DNA from 3 places in the Halomonas sp. N3-2A genome. Region 1 is predicted to be linked to each of the others. Evidence: predicted binding sites of a transcription regulator. Region 1 holds the regulator's gene; each other region holds the start of a gene.

Region 1 (5,397 bases):
TATGGAAGAGTGTGCAAACGCTATTGGACTTGCGATAAGCCCCAACGATAAGCCTACAACCACAGTGCTTTTAACAAATGATTTCAACAACATAAATAAAAACTCCTTGCTATATGGAGCAACCGACAATGCAATGATACAAGGTACCTTCTTTTGCCAATCGCAAAACGTGTCATCTGAATAATTGCATTTTTAACACCAAGAAACAGTGGGCAACGTAACAATGATTATACTATACACAAAAAATTAGACCCCACCGAAGTGGGGTCTTGAGCACTCTTAGTATCGCGATACGTAACACTAGCTTCCTATCCGTTTGAGGGGCTCCAACCTTGGAATTAACCCTGACTAGCGTGTTGACCGTCGAAAGATTCAATCCTTGAATCTAGGAGCATCCATGCAATTTGACATCCATGCCTCTGAATAGCTCATCCGTAAGCGTAAGAGTTATAGTACCTTTTGAAAAGATAAGTAACCAAAGTTAATGTTACATTCCGCTATTTTCTTCAGGCAACTCATCTGTGCTGTCATAGCCAGACTCTGAATCGTCCTGGCTCGTTGAACTAGGTTCCATGTCGCTGGCGTTATCGCCTTCGTCATGAGTCAACTCTTGGCTATCATAATTACTTGAATCTGTTGTACTTTCGGATTGAGTCTCAACAGGCTGCTCATCAGGGGAAATATTGTTCGCGGGGTCTGCTGGCTCTTGAGCGAATGCTGCAGGGCTAGCAACTAAACCGAACGCTACACTTAAAATACCAGCTTTCTTGAGTAGTTCCTTGGACATCATGTTCCGTCTCCTAGATCGCTGTTCAGGTACTGCTTAAATAGTAAGAAAGACGGCCTTTCGGCTTACCAATTCCTATGGTTTTCTCTCTTACCAAGTACCAAGACACGTGCAGACGATGTGCCAAAAAATCAAAAATGATATAAAAAACCAAATAAAACAATAATTTATCAAATGAAAGATAATAGGAAGAGCGCTTAAAGCGTTTGCAGATCAAGCAGGGAAAGTGGTTAGAAATGGCACATGAGTATTATGTGGCCATACTTGTATGACAAGCATGACACACCTATACATCACTTGTACTTAAACAGCATTGCGCGAGGCGGGCTCGCTTTTGACAACACGTGATGACGGAAAAACACAGCGAAAGAGGGCTCCTTCGCCAGGGCGAGATTCAATTTGTAACAATGCGTCATGTCTTAGTAGCACATGCTTTACAATCGCCAGACCAAGCCCGGTACCACCCGTTGCAGTACTACGCCCTTTATCAACGCGATAGAAACGCTCGGTTAAGCGTGGAATATGCACAGGGTCAATTCCCTCACCATCGTCGTCAACTTCAATACAAGCACTGCCATTCGGCAGGGTTTTCCAGCGAAGTGTTATCTGACTGCCCTCTGGCGTATACCGCACAGCGTTAAACACTAGGTTTGAAATAGCGCTATGCAGTTCCTGCTCGCTGCCGATCAGACGGGCATCGCTCTCAAGCGCGACTTGAACACTGTGCTGTTGGTTAGAGAGCGCTAGCGCATCGCAGCGAATGGTGTCGAGCATTGGCCCTAACGCCAACGCATGATGATCCTCGCCACCTTGATCAATTTCTAACCGAGAGAGCAGTAGCAGATCATTGACTAAGTTTTGCATACGCTTCGTCTGCTCTTCCATCTGAGCAATACCTCGGCCCAAACGTGGTGGAAGTTGCTCTTTCAAGTCGCTGTAGGTTTCTAAATAACCCGTCAGTACCGTTAGCGGTGTGCGTAGTTCATGGGAAACATTGGCGACAAAGTCACGCCGCATCTGCTCTAAACGATGCAAGCGGGTAATATCTCGCGCCATTACCAAGCGCTCATCATCACCATAGAGAGTAATTTGATATTGAAGGATATGCCGTTCATCGATGGGCGACGTTAAGGTCAGCGGCTCACCGTATTTACGTGCATTAAAGTAGCTGATAAATCGCGGGTCACGAAGCAGATTGGTAATGTGCTGGCCACGGTCGTGGGCGGTTTGCAAGCCCAGCATTTCCGTCGCGGCACTGTTCCACCACTCCAGGTCACCATGCCGATCTAGCATAACGACACTGTCACGCATCGCTTCGGATGATTCCTGAATACGTGCAAGGGTGGCACGTAAGCGATTCTGAGTAATCCGTTGGCTCTTTTGGTAGCGATACAAGCGATCAAAAAGCTCGCCCCACATGCCGCTCGCAGCAGGGGGTTCATCATGAGGGTGAAGCGTTAACCACTTAAAGAGCGCACGCAGTTGGCGCAGTTGATACACCAGACAAACGGCAAGACCTGCAGCAACGCCAAGACCTGGCATACCCAGCAACCACCCCAGACAAGCGCCCAAAGCGGCCAGCCACGCAATTCGCCATAGTTCTCGGCTCCACAGGCGCACCGTTACACCCGCGCGGAAAAACGGTACCCAGTGCCTCTCACCGTTTGAATGAGACTCTGGTGAGCTTCTCCTAGGGCCTTACGTAGACGTCGGATGTGAACATCTACCGTCCGCTCTTCAACGTATACGTTACCGCCCCACACTTGATCGAGCAGTTGGCTACGTGTATAGGCGCGCTCTTGGTGCGTCATGAAAAACTGCAGCAGACGGTACTCCGTCGGCCCCATTTCTAACGCCTTACCGTAAGCACTCACACGGTGGCTCACTGGGTCTAATAGCAAGCCATTAATTTCAATAGGATCTTCGACACCACGGGGGGTAGTACGTCGCAATACTGCTTTTAAGCGCGCCACCAGTTCGCGGGGAGAGAAAGGCTTGGTGATATAGTCATCCGCCCCAGCCTCAAGCCCTTGAATCTTATTATCTTCTTCGCCTTTAGCGGTCAGCATAATGATAGGCACCTCGGCAGTGGCTTCTTCACGCTTTAAGCGCCTTGCAAGCTCAATACCACTGGTGCCCGGCATCATCCAATCCAGCAAAAGCAGATCTGGCTGGTGGTCAACCATCATCGCGTGGGCATCCTGGGCGTTATCCGCTTCAAGCACGCGATAGTCAGCCATTTCCAGCGCCACTGCGATCATCTCGCGAATAGGCGCCTCATCATCGACAATCAAAACGGTCTTGGCGGTCATTCCAGGGCCTCACGGTGTTCAATGAAAACTAATTTAAAAAATAGTTTAAAAAAACAGTTCAAAGACATGTCAGTGACGATAACACCATGACTCGATGACAATTTTATGACATAGAGGATATTTAGCCAGTTATTGGCCACCAACTTAGTGCAATACCTGCAAAAATTAACAAGCCTGACCAATGATTATTAAGAAATGCCTGGAAGCAGCGGTCGCGCTCACGGCCAGCGATTAAGCGTTGTTGATGGACAAACGTAGCGGCCATAGCGGCTAATCCAAGCCAGAAAAAGCCACCTAAACCAACGCGCCATCCTACCCAGGCAAGTAGTCCAAGTGCCGCCACTTGCAACACACCAATGATCAGACGATCAGCGCTACCAAACAGCACCGCGGTAGATTTGATGCCAATTTTTAGGTCATCGTCGCGGTCGACCATGGCGTATTGAGTATCGTAGGCAACGGTCCACAGCACGTTAGCGCTAAACAGTAGCCATGCTTCAAACGGTACATGACCCAATACCGCACCGAATGCCATGGGAATCGCCCAAGAGAACGCAGCCCCTAACACCACCTGAGGTAAATGGGTGTAGCGCTTCATAAACGGGTAAATGAACGCTAATACAACACCACCTATCGACAACAGCACCGTAAACCAATTGGTCAATAGCACTAAAATGAAAGCAGTGGCTACCAGCGCGATAAACAGCAGCTGCGCCTCGGTTTCACTGATACGACCAGTGGCTAGCGGACGATGTTTAGTGCGCTTTACATGGCCATCGAAATGACGATCAGCGTAATCATTAACCACACAGCCCGCGGCGCGCATCACATAAACGCCAGCAATAAAGATCAGCAGAACATTCCGTCCAGGCACACCCTCTGCTGCTATCCACAATGCCCATAAGGTGGGCCACATCAATAGCCAAGTACCAATCGGGCGATCCAATCGCGTTAAATGTAAAAAATCAGCCACCCGAGCCCATCCCGTTGGCCTCAACAGAGAACGGTCCATGCTTACCTCTCAAAAAGAAAACGCTGGTGATAGCCTAGCGCGAAGACAGGGCAAGATCATCTGCCATGGTCGATAAAAAGTATTCCTGCACTAACAGCGACAGCCCACCGTGCTGAAACACTGAGCGCCGCCCCCATACGCTGTCTAAAAGCGACGCAGAGTGTTCCGCGACAAAGCGTGGCTGATGGCGAGTGGCGTAGAGTGGCCCGCGCACTAAGTCAGGTTGTTGAAACAGCCAACTGCCTAATGAACGCTCGCCAAGCCCTTCTAACCCCTTACCTTGTAATTGACTAAGTGGCGCTACCGAGCGTGCGACTACCCAGGGCTTATCGCCGACACACAACGCGACTTCTCTCAGCCATGCATAGCGGCGCGGTTCAATTCCCAGCGCTAGCGCTTCATCCCGTAGAGGTAAGCCAATCGTTTGACGTAACAATTGCACCCGAAACGCGTTTGTGCCGCCTGCGACGGTTAACCGCGTCGTTAAGGAGTCCGTCGATGCCACCCACTGCCACCACGCAGCGCTCATTGCAGGACGAGCCGCAGCAACAGGGAGCCAGTGAGGAAATAGTCGATGAGGAAGGGAAGCTTGCCGAACAGTAGGGGCGATCACCAAAGTCTCCAAGGCGGTCAATACACAGAAAGCTAGTGTAACATGGTGACCTCACAGGCTTTTGTTCCGCCGACTTTTGGTGACTGCATGCCCTCACACGAGATATCGCGATATACCCATTCGGCACTGATTATTATTGGCACCGGTATGGCGGGGATTGGCCTTGCCCGCGCCCTACGCCGACATGGCGATACACGTACCATTACCCTTATCAGTGCCGATAGTGGCGATGATTACAGTAAACCGCTGCTTTCTACAGGCTTTGCGAAACGCTTAACGCCAGACCAACTCGCCCAACGTGACGCCAGCGGCGTCGCAGAAGAACTGAATGCTGAGTTAATTACCCACACCCAGGTCGCACACCTGCATGTGGATAACCAATGCGTAGAACTCAGTAATGGCCAGCAGCTCCACTATGACGATCTGGTGCTAGCCACTGGGGCGGCGCCCCATAGGCCGTTCAGCGTGCCCGAAAGTGTCGCCAAACGATGCTTCACCATCAACGACTTAGACGAGTATCGCCGCTTTTATGCCGCATTAGGAGCAGCGCCTACTAAACGTGTCGCGGTTGTCGGTACCGGGCTGGTGGGCTGCGAGTTCGCCAATGACCTCCATGCTGGCGGCCACCAAGTCACCCTCATTGCGCCAGAAAGCACCCCGCTGCAACGTCTAC
Region 2 (5,397 bases), 560 kb from region 1:
ATTAATCAGTATCTGAACTTTGTACTGAAGCTGTTTTTCGCCTTTGGTGTTGCGTTTGAAATCCCCATCGCAACATTTCTGTTGATCCTGTCTGGTGCGACCACGGTCGAAAGCCTTTCAAAAAAGCGCCCCTACATTATTTTAGGCTGCTTTGTGGTGGGCATGCTGCTTACCCCTCCCGACATTATTTCTCAAAGTCTGTTAGCGATACCGATGTACCTACTTTATGAGGTGGGCCTACTGTTTGGCCGGTTGGTACGCCGTAAAGCAAAGGCGGATGACGCTGACGAACAAGAGACCTAAAAGCACTATTAAAGGCGATACACCGCTCAAAAAAAGCCTCTGCCATGGGAACATGACAGAGGCTTTTTGCTCTTCATACGAGAGGCTTTTTGCCCCTCATACGAATAGCCAATTACCTAGAAAATATTAGCCCATCATTTCATCAATGCGGTCTACCAACTTAAAGATACCTGTTGCGGCCTCACTGATACGGGTCGCCAGCATATAAGCAGGCGTCGTTACCACCCGGTGCTCATGATCCACCACAATGTCTTCTACGCCACAGCTGCGGTGCAGGCCACCCATCGCACTAATGGCGCCAGAAACACTCGGATCATGACCAATGGTCACGGCCACCCCTTCGCCAAGTAGGCGCGGGACCAAAACAGGAGAAATACACATCAGGCCAATGGGTTTTGCCTCTTCCTTAAAGCCTACCAGCGCCTCTTTTACGCTCTCAAGTACCTGCATACTGTCGCCCTTGTCGGCAAAATCAGACAGGTTTTTAGCGACACCAAAGCCACCAGGAACAATGACCGCATCAAAGTCGTCGGCATCTAGCTCAGTAATCGGGCTAATATCACCCCGGGCAAGGCGCGCAGACTCCTGCAACACATTGCGCTGCTCACCCTCAACAGGCTCTTGGGTTAAGTGGTTAATCACATGATGCTGAGCGACATCCGGCGCAAAGCAGCGATAGCCAATCCCTAACTGATCAAGGCGCAGCAGCGTTAGCGTTGTTTCATAGATTTCAGAACCATCAAAAACGCCGCAGCCTGCTAATACGATTGCTACCTGTTTGGTCATGCTTATCTCCTTATCGTAGCGCTTATTATCGCTGTTAAATCGTCGCCACTTAGCGTCGCTGAGTGGCTCACTTTAGTCAGTCTATAAAGCCACTACAAGCCAGCTATCACAAGCCTGCTTTCGCTGCAGTGCAGGACTGATATACTCACGTTAGGCCTTTTAAGGCACCTACTATTCGATTGACTATGCGATTGTTTGGAGAAAGCCGTTGAACACCTCTGCTCCCCGTCATTTCCCTGCCACCCGACTTCGCCGTATGCGTCGCGACGATTTCTCCCGTCGCTTAATGCAGGAGTCGACGCTAACACCCAGCGATTTAATTTTGCCGGTTTTTGTACTGGAAGGCGAAAATCAACGCGAAGCAATTGCCTCAATGCCCGGTGTTGAGCGTCTTTCCATCGACCTGTTGATTGAGCAGGCACGTGAGGCCCACGCGCTGGGTATTCCTGCCCTGGCGCTCTTCCCCGTTATCGATACTGAGCAAAAAAGCGAGTTAGCGGAAGAGGCTTACAACGCTAACGGTCTTGTCCAGCGTAGTGTGCGGGCGCTAAAAGAAGCGCTACCAGAGCTTGGCATTATTACCGATGTCGCCCTTGACCCCTATACTAGCCACGGACAGGACGGCATTCTTGATGAGCACGGCTATGTGCAAAATGACCGCACAGTGGATACGCTGCTCAAACAAGCGCTCTCCCACGCCGAAGCAGGCGCCGATGTCGTAGCCCCCTCCGATATGATGGATGGCCGCATCGGCGCCATCCGCCAAGTGTTAGAGCAAGAACACCTGCATAATGTGCGTATTATGGCGTATAGCGCTAAGTATGCCTCTAAGTATTACGGCCCCTTCCGTGATGCAGTCGGGTCTGCCACTAACCTTGGCAAAGCAGATAAACGCACCTATCAGATGGATCCTGCCAATAGCGATGAAGCGCTGCATGAAGTGGCTATGGATATCGCCGAAGGCGCCGATATGGTGATGGTGAAACCCGGTATGCCTTACTTGGATATCGTACGCCGTGTAAAAAGCGAACTCCAAGTACCGACATTTGCTTACCAAGTCAGCGGTGAATACGCCATGCATCGCGCTGCTTTCGATAACGGCTGGCTTGAGGCCGAACCGGTGATTCTTGAGTCACTGATGTGCTTCAAGCGCGCAGGAGCTGATGGAATTTTAACCTATTTTGCGTTAGAAGCAGCACGCTTATTGCAGCGTTAGTTTAGTAGATCAGTCCGTAAAGATGACAAACCAGTGACACTAGTTTGTCATCTTTTCCCGGCATACTCCTATCAACAGCAATTATCACGCTATGATGAGTATGAACCACCACCGGGGGGGCAACCATGGACGATCAATCAGCAGATTCCACGCCAGTATTTTCTAGCGAGTCAACGAACGCTGCAAACGAGACAGTAAGTGGCGAGGGAGAAGCTTTGCCATTGCGCATCAATCGTACCCCCACCGGAGTTCACGCGAAAGAGTCTCATTTGGAGGCGGATCTTGACGATCCGCAGCTCTACTTCAATCGCGAGCTTTCTCATCTGCAATTCAATATCCGGGTGCTTGAACAAGCCCTGGACGATGCGCATCCGCTACTTAACCGGCTGATGTTTCTGCTGATCTTTTCATCCAACATGGATGAGTTTTTTGAGATAAGAGTCGCTGGGCTTAAACACCAAATGGCACTAGGCGACGATACCACCGCCGCTGATGGCCGCTTACCCAAGGCTGTGTTGGCAGAAATTTCGGATATCGCGCATCAGCAAATTGCCCGCCAATATCAAATATTGAACGAAACACTGCTGCCCGCGCTGGAAGCTCAGGGATTACGCTTTCGTCGTCGCGATCAGTGGACCGACGAGCAAAAAGCCTGGGTGAAAGATTTTTTTGATAACGAGATCATGCCGGTCATCAGCCCCATTGGCTTAGATCCTTCCCACCCGTTCCCGCGCTTGGTTAATAAAAGCCTCAACTTCATTGTTGAGCTAGAGGGAAAGGACGCCTTTGGCCGGGCTGGCGGTATGGCAATACTGCCAGCACCCCGCTCACTGCCTCGTTTGATGGCGCTGCCTAAAGCGCTATGTGCAGAAGGCTTCTCCGAGTATATTTTCTTATCGTCGATGATTCACGCACATGCAGAGGAACTCTTCCCCGGCATGCGTGTGCGCGGTTGTTATCAGTTCCGGCTGACCCGCAATGCCGATATGACCGTCGACCCAGAAGAGGTCTCAGACTTGGCCTCAGCGCTACGTGGCGAGCTATTAGCCCGCCGCTATGGCAGCGGTGTTCGCCTTGAAGTCGCTGATAATTGTCCAGATGACTTGATCAGTTTCTTGCTGCGCCAGTTTGAGCTAGAAAGCAGCGATTTATACCGTGTTCAAGGGCCGGTAAATTTGACCCGCATGATGGCGGTTCTCGGCGATGTCGACCGACCAGAGCTACTCTACCGCCCTTACTCACCTAGCGTGCCAAAAGCATTAAAAGGTGGCAGCCTGTTTAGCGCTATTGCCAAAAGCGATATTCTGCTTCACCACCCGTTCCAGTCCTTTTCACCTATCGAAGATTTACTGCGCGAGGCTGCACGCGATCCGGACGTACTGGCAATCAAGCAGACGCTGTACCGTACAGGCGCAGACTCAACGATAGTGAGTGCTCTGGTCGATGCCGCTAGCCAAGGCAAAGAAGTTACCGTTGTTATCGAGCTGCGGGCGCGTTTCGATGAGGCCGACAATCTTCAGTTAGCATCACGCCTGCAAGAAGCCGGCGCCATCGTGATTTACGGCATCATGGCCTATAAAACCCACGCCAAAATGCTGCATATCGTGCGACGTGAGAAGGGCGAGCTGCGCCACTACGCACATTTAGGTACCGGCAACTACCACTCTAAAACCGCCAAACTATATACCGATTACAGCTTGCTGACTGCCAATACAGCGCTATGCGCGGACGTGCATAAGGTGTTCCAGCAGCTTTCTGGCATGGGCCGCGCGCGCAAGATCGATACCCTGCTCCACGCCCCCTTTACGCTTCACGAGCGCTTAGTCGAAATGATTGACCGTGAAGCTCAGGTGGCGCTTAAAGGTAAGCGTGGGCATATCATTATTAAGTGCAATTCGTTAACAGAGCCCAAGCTTATCAAAGCGCTTTATCGCGCCTCGCAAGCAGGCGTAGAGTGCGACCTAATCATTCGCGGCATGTGCTGTTTGAAACCCGGTATCGAGGGTGTTTCAGAGAATATCCGCGTGCGGTCGATTATTGGGCGCTTTTTAGAACATACCCGTGTTTTCCACTTCCACAATGACGGCAAGCCAGAAACGTGGTGTTCAAGCGCTGATTTTATGTCACGCAATATGTTCCATCGCGTAGAAACCTGTTTCCCACTATTGGATAAAAAGCTGGCCACCCGAGTACGTAAAGACTTGGAAACCTACCTGGTCGATAACTGCCAAAGCTGGCTACTACAAAGCGACGGCAGCTATCAGCTGCAGAGCCCTGGCAATGGCGACCCGATCAGCGCCCAGGAAACACTGCTCTATGCCTACGCCTCTAAAAGCTAGCTATCACCGCTAGAGAAATAATAAGCCCCGCTGCCTGTTGCAGCGGGGCTTAAATGATAAGTAGCTGTGTTCAGAACTACCTATATTTAGAACTACCTATGTTCAGAATTAACTTTTACCACCCCTACTTACTTATCTAGCGGGTGATCAGCTAATTACGCATAACGCTGACGTAGTTGATTGGCCGCTTCCACCATATTCGCCAATGCAGGCTCTACTTCTGCCCAACCACGGGTTTTTAGACCACAGTCTGGGTTCACCCACAGCCGCTCGGCAGGGATTTTCTCCAGCGCTTTTTCCATCAGCGCCACCATCCACGCAACATCCGGAATATTAGGCGTGTGGATATCATAAACCCCTGGCCCAATTTCGTTCGGGTATGCAAAATCCTGGAAAGCGTCCAGCAACTCCATATCGGAACGCGACGTTTCAATAGTAATCACATCCGCGTCTAGTGCAGCGATGGCACCAATGATGTCGTTGAACTCCGAATAGCACATGTGGGTATGAATTTGGGTGCTATCCTTAACGCCAGCAGCGCTTAGCTGGAAGCTTTCTACCGCCCAATCTAAATAGGACTGCCACTCGTGCTGGCGCAGCGGTAAGCCTTCACGTAGCGCGGGCTCATCAATTTGAATGATCCGAATACCGGCTTTTTCCAAATCTAATACTTCGTCACGCAGCGCCAGGGCGATCTGGCGGCAGGTGGTTGCGCGGGGTTGATCATCACGCACAAACGACCACAGCAAAATC
Region 3 (5,397 bases), 1.6 Mb from region 1:
CTTCTGGGTTAGCGATGAGTACGGTCCGCACATGGTCCACTTCGATGCCGAAGGTCGTGAAATCGGTCGAATCAACCCCTTTGCCGACGATGACCGGGTCGAGATGAACCTGCCAGCAGAGTTTGCCAATCGGCGTGCCAACCGAGGTATGGAAGGGCTGGCTATCACACCGGATGAGACAACGCTGGTAGGCATTATGCAGTCCACTCTGTACAACCCGGGCAGTACGGTGAAAGACCTGGATATCACCCGCATCGTTACAGTGGACCTGGACTCGGGCGAGACTGGACAGTACCTCTACCGCCAAGAGCAAAATCAGAATTCCAACTCAGAGCTTGTTGCGCTGAGCGCCACTGAGTTTTTGGTGCTTGAACGAGATGGCCGTTTTCTAAGCGGTGGTCCCGACGGTGTCGAGGCCGCGACACCGGATGCTCAGAAGCAGGTTTATCGCATTGACCTTACCTCGGGCACCAATCTTGAGGCGGTCTCAGCCAACGGCGACCTGAAACAGGATGCCGAACTGGGGCTAACCTTGGCAGGCAAAACCTTGGAAGAAGTGGTTCTAGAGCAGGGGTGGGGCGCTCTGGCCAGCGCTGGAATTGAGCCAGTGAGCAAGTCTCTGGTGGTGGATATGGTGGCGGAAGTCAACTATCCCCACGATAAAATGGAAGGTCTATGGGTGATTGATGACCAACGCCTGGGGGTACTGAACGACGATGATTTCGCCACCTGGTCCACCGATGGTCAACTCGAGCAGAAAATGCTGGACGCTAACACTGTGGATGGCGGCCGCCTGTTTATTATCGAGGCCGACCTGAGCACCGATTGATCAACGTAACGGCCTAGCAATCACATAATCTCCCTAAATGAATTACTGCGCGCCCTGGGTTTGGCTATTTTGGTTAGCTGTCCTGGGGCGTGTTTGTGTCTTCGTCTCCCCCGTGGCTATCTTTTTCTTTTTGGTCTGCTGCTTTCTTACGCGGGTCTTCGCTTTCTTCATCCAGCCAGGTGCCACAGCGCAGGCAGTAACGAGCGCGCTTTTCATGGCGGTCATGGCCACAGCCGGGGCAGGCTTCTTCTGAATAACGGTCTTCGCGAATAGAGCGGATTACCTGGGCGGAAAATACCCCGGTAGGCACGGCAATAATCGAATACCCCAACAGCATCAGAATCATCGTGATCGCTTTGCCTATCGACGTGGCGGGGACAATATCGCCGTAGCCTACCGTGGTCATACTCACGATCGCCCAATACATCGACATAGGAATGCTGGTAAAACCGGCTTCTGGTGACTCGATGGTGTACATCAGCGCAGCAAACAGTATGACGACCATCATGATGCTGCTAAAAAACAGCAGGATTTGACGAAGACTGCGTCTAAGCGCATCGAGTAGTAAACGCCCCTCGCCGATAAACTCCATCAATCTCAAAATCCGGAAAATGCGTAGTACCCGCAGTACCCGTACGATGACCAGCCCGTGAGCACCAGGCACCAGCAGTACTAACCAGGCTGGCAAAATCGCGATCACATCGACAATACCGTAGAAGCTTTTTAGGTAAACCGTTGGGCGCTCTAAGCAGTAAATCCGCACCGCCAGTTCAATGCTGAAAAGTAGCGTAAATAGCCACTCTGCATAGTAAAAAATGTGCCCGTAGCGTTCGGAGTAACTCGCTACGCTGTCCAGTAAAATGACCGCCACGCTGATCAGAATGGCGATAATCAGCGCAATATCAAACCCTTTGGCTCCCGGCGTATCGGACTCGAAAATAATATGGAAAAGCCGTGTGCGCAGTCCTTCTGCACCGGGAGTTAATTGAAAACTCATCGCGACATCCTGAAGTGGGCTGAATGTTTCTAGCGTAGCGTGGTTTGATAGGCGAAGCGATGCGCCAGGGTTAACGCAGCAGCGCCATAAGCGGGCGTTGGGTGGCCATTATCAGTCAGTGCTGTGGTCAGCGTCTGAGCGTTACGGCGGGTACCTTCATCCAACTGCGGATGGGTCGCCAGTGTGGCTAACGCCTGCTGTGCAATGGTTAAGTGTTCCGCAAGGCCACTGTCGTGGTAGGCGTCCAGCGCCACTGTGGCTCTGTGTAGCCACTCAGCCGGTGCGTCAGCTTCAGGTAGTGACCACTGCTGCACGCCTAACGCATTGCCGCGAGCGGCTTTGCTGGTATCCGAAGGGCGCAGCGGTACGCTTTCCGCGAGCGTTAATGCTAGCCCCCAAAGCGCCTCTGGCTCACCCGCTTTTAGTTCCAGCTCGACCTCGCAAATAGCTGCTTGAGCACCACCGCTGACAATCTCTCCTTCGTCCAACACGAGCTCGATATGGCTGCCCTGCCAGTCGATTTGCCAGCTGCGCCGGGTAAAGTCGGTGCGCAGCGCAGGTTGTAGCGCGGAAATGACGGTGCCTAGTGAACCGTTGAACGGCGGAAGGGCAGCCAAGCCATGCTGGTCAAGCTGTGGGCTAGGAACTTGCCACTCCCACTCTTGTCGGGTAGAAAGGCCGCCACCACCATGGCCGGCGGTTTTCACCGTTTGCAGCACGCGATCATCAACTTGGCGTAAGCGCACGGCAATCCGTGCATTCGCCATATCGCCCGCAGGGGTATCGAAATAGGTGTTCGAAAGATGTTGCCGTTGGGGTGTTTCGGCTAGTGCTGCGTGGCACAGCAGCGTGTTTAGTTGAGCTGGCGCAAGGGCGAGTTTAAGCTCTATTTCGGTAGGCGCTGAAACAGAATCAGCAGTAGATGTTGAATTTTTCATGACATTAGCCACCTTTGTATTGTGACGTTTCAATTAATTTTTCATGACATTGTGAACTTTTCATGACGGCGGCGAGCGCACTCTTTATACTGGCGCCGCCATTTCCAGGCTCCCCGAAAACAGGCTAAAGGCTATATGGTTACCTCCAACCCTTTTTCCGCGATGTTTGGCCGCTCGCCATTCCAGCCGCTGCTGGCCCACATCGTCAAGGCCAATGAATGTGCCGACCAACTGTTGCCGTTCTTCGAAGCATCGCTTGCCGGTGATTGGGATACCGCAGCTGTACTGCGTGAAAACGTTACCCGCTTAGAGCATGACGCCGACACGTTGAAAACAGAGCTTCGGCTTAACCTGCCCAATACGATGTTCCTTCCCGTCTCGCGGTCCGACTTGCTCGACCTTATCAGCGTGCAGGATAAAATCGCCAACAAGGTGCGCGACATTACCGGCATTATGCTGGGGCGTAAAATGCGTGTGCCCAATGAGTTGGCCGATCCCATGCGCGATTATATGCGTACCAGCGTGGCGTGTGTGTCCCAGGCTCGCCAAGCGCTTGAAGAGCTGAAAGAGCTGCTTGAGTCCGGTTTTGGACGCAATGTTTCCGATGTTATTCAGAATATGATCCGTGAGCTGCACACACTTGAGCACCAAGCCGACAGCCAGCAGATCGCGATACGTCGCCAACTGTTTGAGCTTGAAAGCCAACTTCCGCCTGTTGATGTGATTTTCCTTTACAAAATCATTGAGTGGGTCGGTGAAGTTTCTGATCGCGCTGAACGCGTGGGCAGCCGCCTACAGATTTTGACCGCACGCTAAGGGGTACCCATGCAGATTATTGCCCAGCACGGTGAAATTTTTATCATCCTGGCCTGTTTGTTTGGCTTTTTTATGGCTTGGGGCGTTGGCGCGAATGATGTTGCCAATGCGATGGGGACCTCGGTGGGGTCGAAAGCGATCACCATCAAACAAGCAATTTTGATTGCGGTAGTCTTTGAATTTTTAGGCGCATGGCTGGCGGGTGGTGAGGTGACCAACACCATTCGTAAAGGCATTATCGACCCAGAATTGCTCCAGGAAGATCCACAGTTACTAGTGTACGGTATGTTATCAGCGCTGCTAGCAGCGGGTACTTGGTTACTGGCAGCATCGATGAAAGGTTGGCCGGTTTCCACGACGCATTCCATTGTAGGTGCCATTGTGGGCTTTGCCGTAGCGGGACTGGGTGCCTCTACGGTTGATTGGGGCGCTGTTGGCACCATTGCAGCAAGCTGGGTCGTTTCTCCTCTTTTAGCGGGTACTATCGGCTTCGTGCTGTTTAAATCAGTGCACCACCTGATTTTTGAAAATGATAATCCCTTCACGGCTGCCAAACGCTATGTACCGGGCTACGTATTTTTGGTTGGTTTTATTGTGGCGATGGTCACGCTAACCAAAGGTCTGTCTCACGTTGGGCTGGACCTGACCTTTAGTCAAAGCCTGCTGCTGTCTATCTTGTTAGGACTTGTGATCATGGGTGTAGGCCTGGTGATGCAGCGTCGTATCAAGTTCGAGAAAAATGTCAACGACCACTTTGGATACGCCAACGTTGAACGGGTCTTCGGCGTATTAATGATCTTTACTGCGTGTGCCATGGCGTTTGCTCACGGCTCTAACGACGTTGCGAACGCGGTTGGTCCGCTAGCGGCGGTCATTAGCGTGGTGCAAACTGGCGGCCAAATTGAAGGCTCTGCGCTAGTGCCCTGGTGGGTATTGGTACTGGGCGGTGCTGGCATCGTGGTGGGCTTAGTAACTTACGGCCACAAAGTCATTGCCACCGTGGGAACCGGTATTACTGAGCTTACCCCCAGCCGTGGCTTTGCCGCCACGCTGGCAGCCGCGACCACAGTGGTATTAGCTTCCGGCACGGGTCTGCCGATTTCAACCACCCACACACTGGTGGGGGCGATATTAGGCGTAGGGCTTGCCCGGGGTATGGCGGCGCTTAACCTGCGTGTTATTGGCACCATCGCCATGTCCTGGCTGATTACGCTACCTGCCGGGGCTGGTTTGGCTATTCTGTTCTTCTTTATGTTCAAAGGCATGTTTGGTTAACAGCAAGGGGTAACCCCGCCCAATACGTGACTGCTTGGCCAAACGCACAGCGGCATCTTCTTTTACACAAGAAGGTGCCGCTGTTTTTTATGCTCTGTTAAAGTAAACGCTGATACTTTCATTCACCTGCTGCCGGAGAGCGGCCCTTGGACACACGCTTCCCTTTTGTTGATTGGTTTCGTAACGCTTCCCCTTACATTAACGCGCACCGGGGACGAACCTTTGTCATCTTAATTGAGGGCGAAGCCATGGCGTCTGGCCGAGGAGAGCAGCTGATTCAAGATTTAGCGCTGCTACACACCCTGGGGGTGCGGCTAGTTGTGGTGTTTGGTATTCGCCCACAAGTGCATGACGCATTGACGGCTGCCGGTGTCGAGCCAACACGGGTGGATGGCCGTTGGGTAGCTGACCGAGCGGTGATGGCCCACGTGGAACAGGTGGCCGCGCACCAGCGCTTATGGCTAGAAGCTCGTCTTTCCTTGGGGCTGCCTAGCACGCCACTACACGGTGTAGAGCTTAGCGTGATTTCCGGCAACTTGGTG

The links. Region 1 encodes PhoB, which activates phosphate uptake and scavenging genes when phosphate is short. Its sites were predicted from a motif close to TGTCATANNNNTGTCANA; they were not measured.
Region 2: ppk1 (polyphosphate kinase 1) is a predicted target of PhoB. The motif match lies at 2,327-2,344, and genes of this name have one in related genera.
Region 3: CEK60_RS10865 (CYTH domain-containing protein) is a predicted target of PhoB. The motif match lies at 2,796-2,813, and genes of this name have one in related genera.

The regions. Positions count from the first base shown of each region.
Region 1 covers NZ_CP022286.1:3,916,792-3,922,188, reverse strand. The annotation lists gene CEK60_RS18310 (hypothetical protein) at 1-93, opposite strand, end outside; gene CEK60_RS18305 (hypothetical protein) at 488-790, opposite strand; gene phoR (phosphate regulon sensor histidine kinase PhoR) at 1,091-2,407, opposite strand; gene phoB (phosphate regulon transcriptional regulator PhoB) at 2,410-3,099, opposite strand; gene ubiA (4-hydroxybenzoate octaprenyltransferase) at 3,221-4,111, opposite strand; gene CEK60_RS18285 (chorismate--pyruvate lyase family protein) at 4,146-4,724, opposite strand; gene CEK60_RS18280 (NAD(P)/FAD-dependent oxidoreductase) at 4,812-5,397, shown strand, end outside.
Region 2 covers NZ_CP022286.1:3,355,219-3,360,615, forward strand. The annotation lists gene tatC (twin-arginine translocase subunit TatC) at 1-303, shown strand, start outside; gene elbB (isoprenoid biosynthesis glyoxalase ElbB) at 430-1,089, opposite strand; gene hemB (porphobilinogen synthase) at 1,298-2,305, shown strand; gene ppk1 (polyphosphate kinase 1) at 2,431-4,644, shown strand; gene metE (5-methyltetrahydropteroyltriglutamate--homocysteine S-methyltransferase) at 4,800-5,397, opposite strand, start outside.
Region 3 covers NZ_CP022286.1:2,315,044-2,320,440, reverse strand. The annotation lists gene CEK60_RS10875 (esterase-like activity of phytase family protein) at 1-829, shown strand, start outside; gene CEK60_RS10870 (ion transporter) at 903-1,826, opposite strand; gene CEK60_RS10865 (CYTH domain-containing protein) at 1,856-2,764, opposite strand; gene CEK60_RS10860 (TIGR00153 family protein) at 2,900-3,580, shown strand; gene CEK60_RS10855 (inorganic phosphate transporter) at 3,590-4,855, shown strand; gene argA (amino-acid N-acetyltransferase) at 5,002-5,397, shown strand, end outside.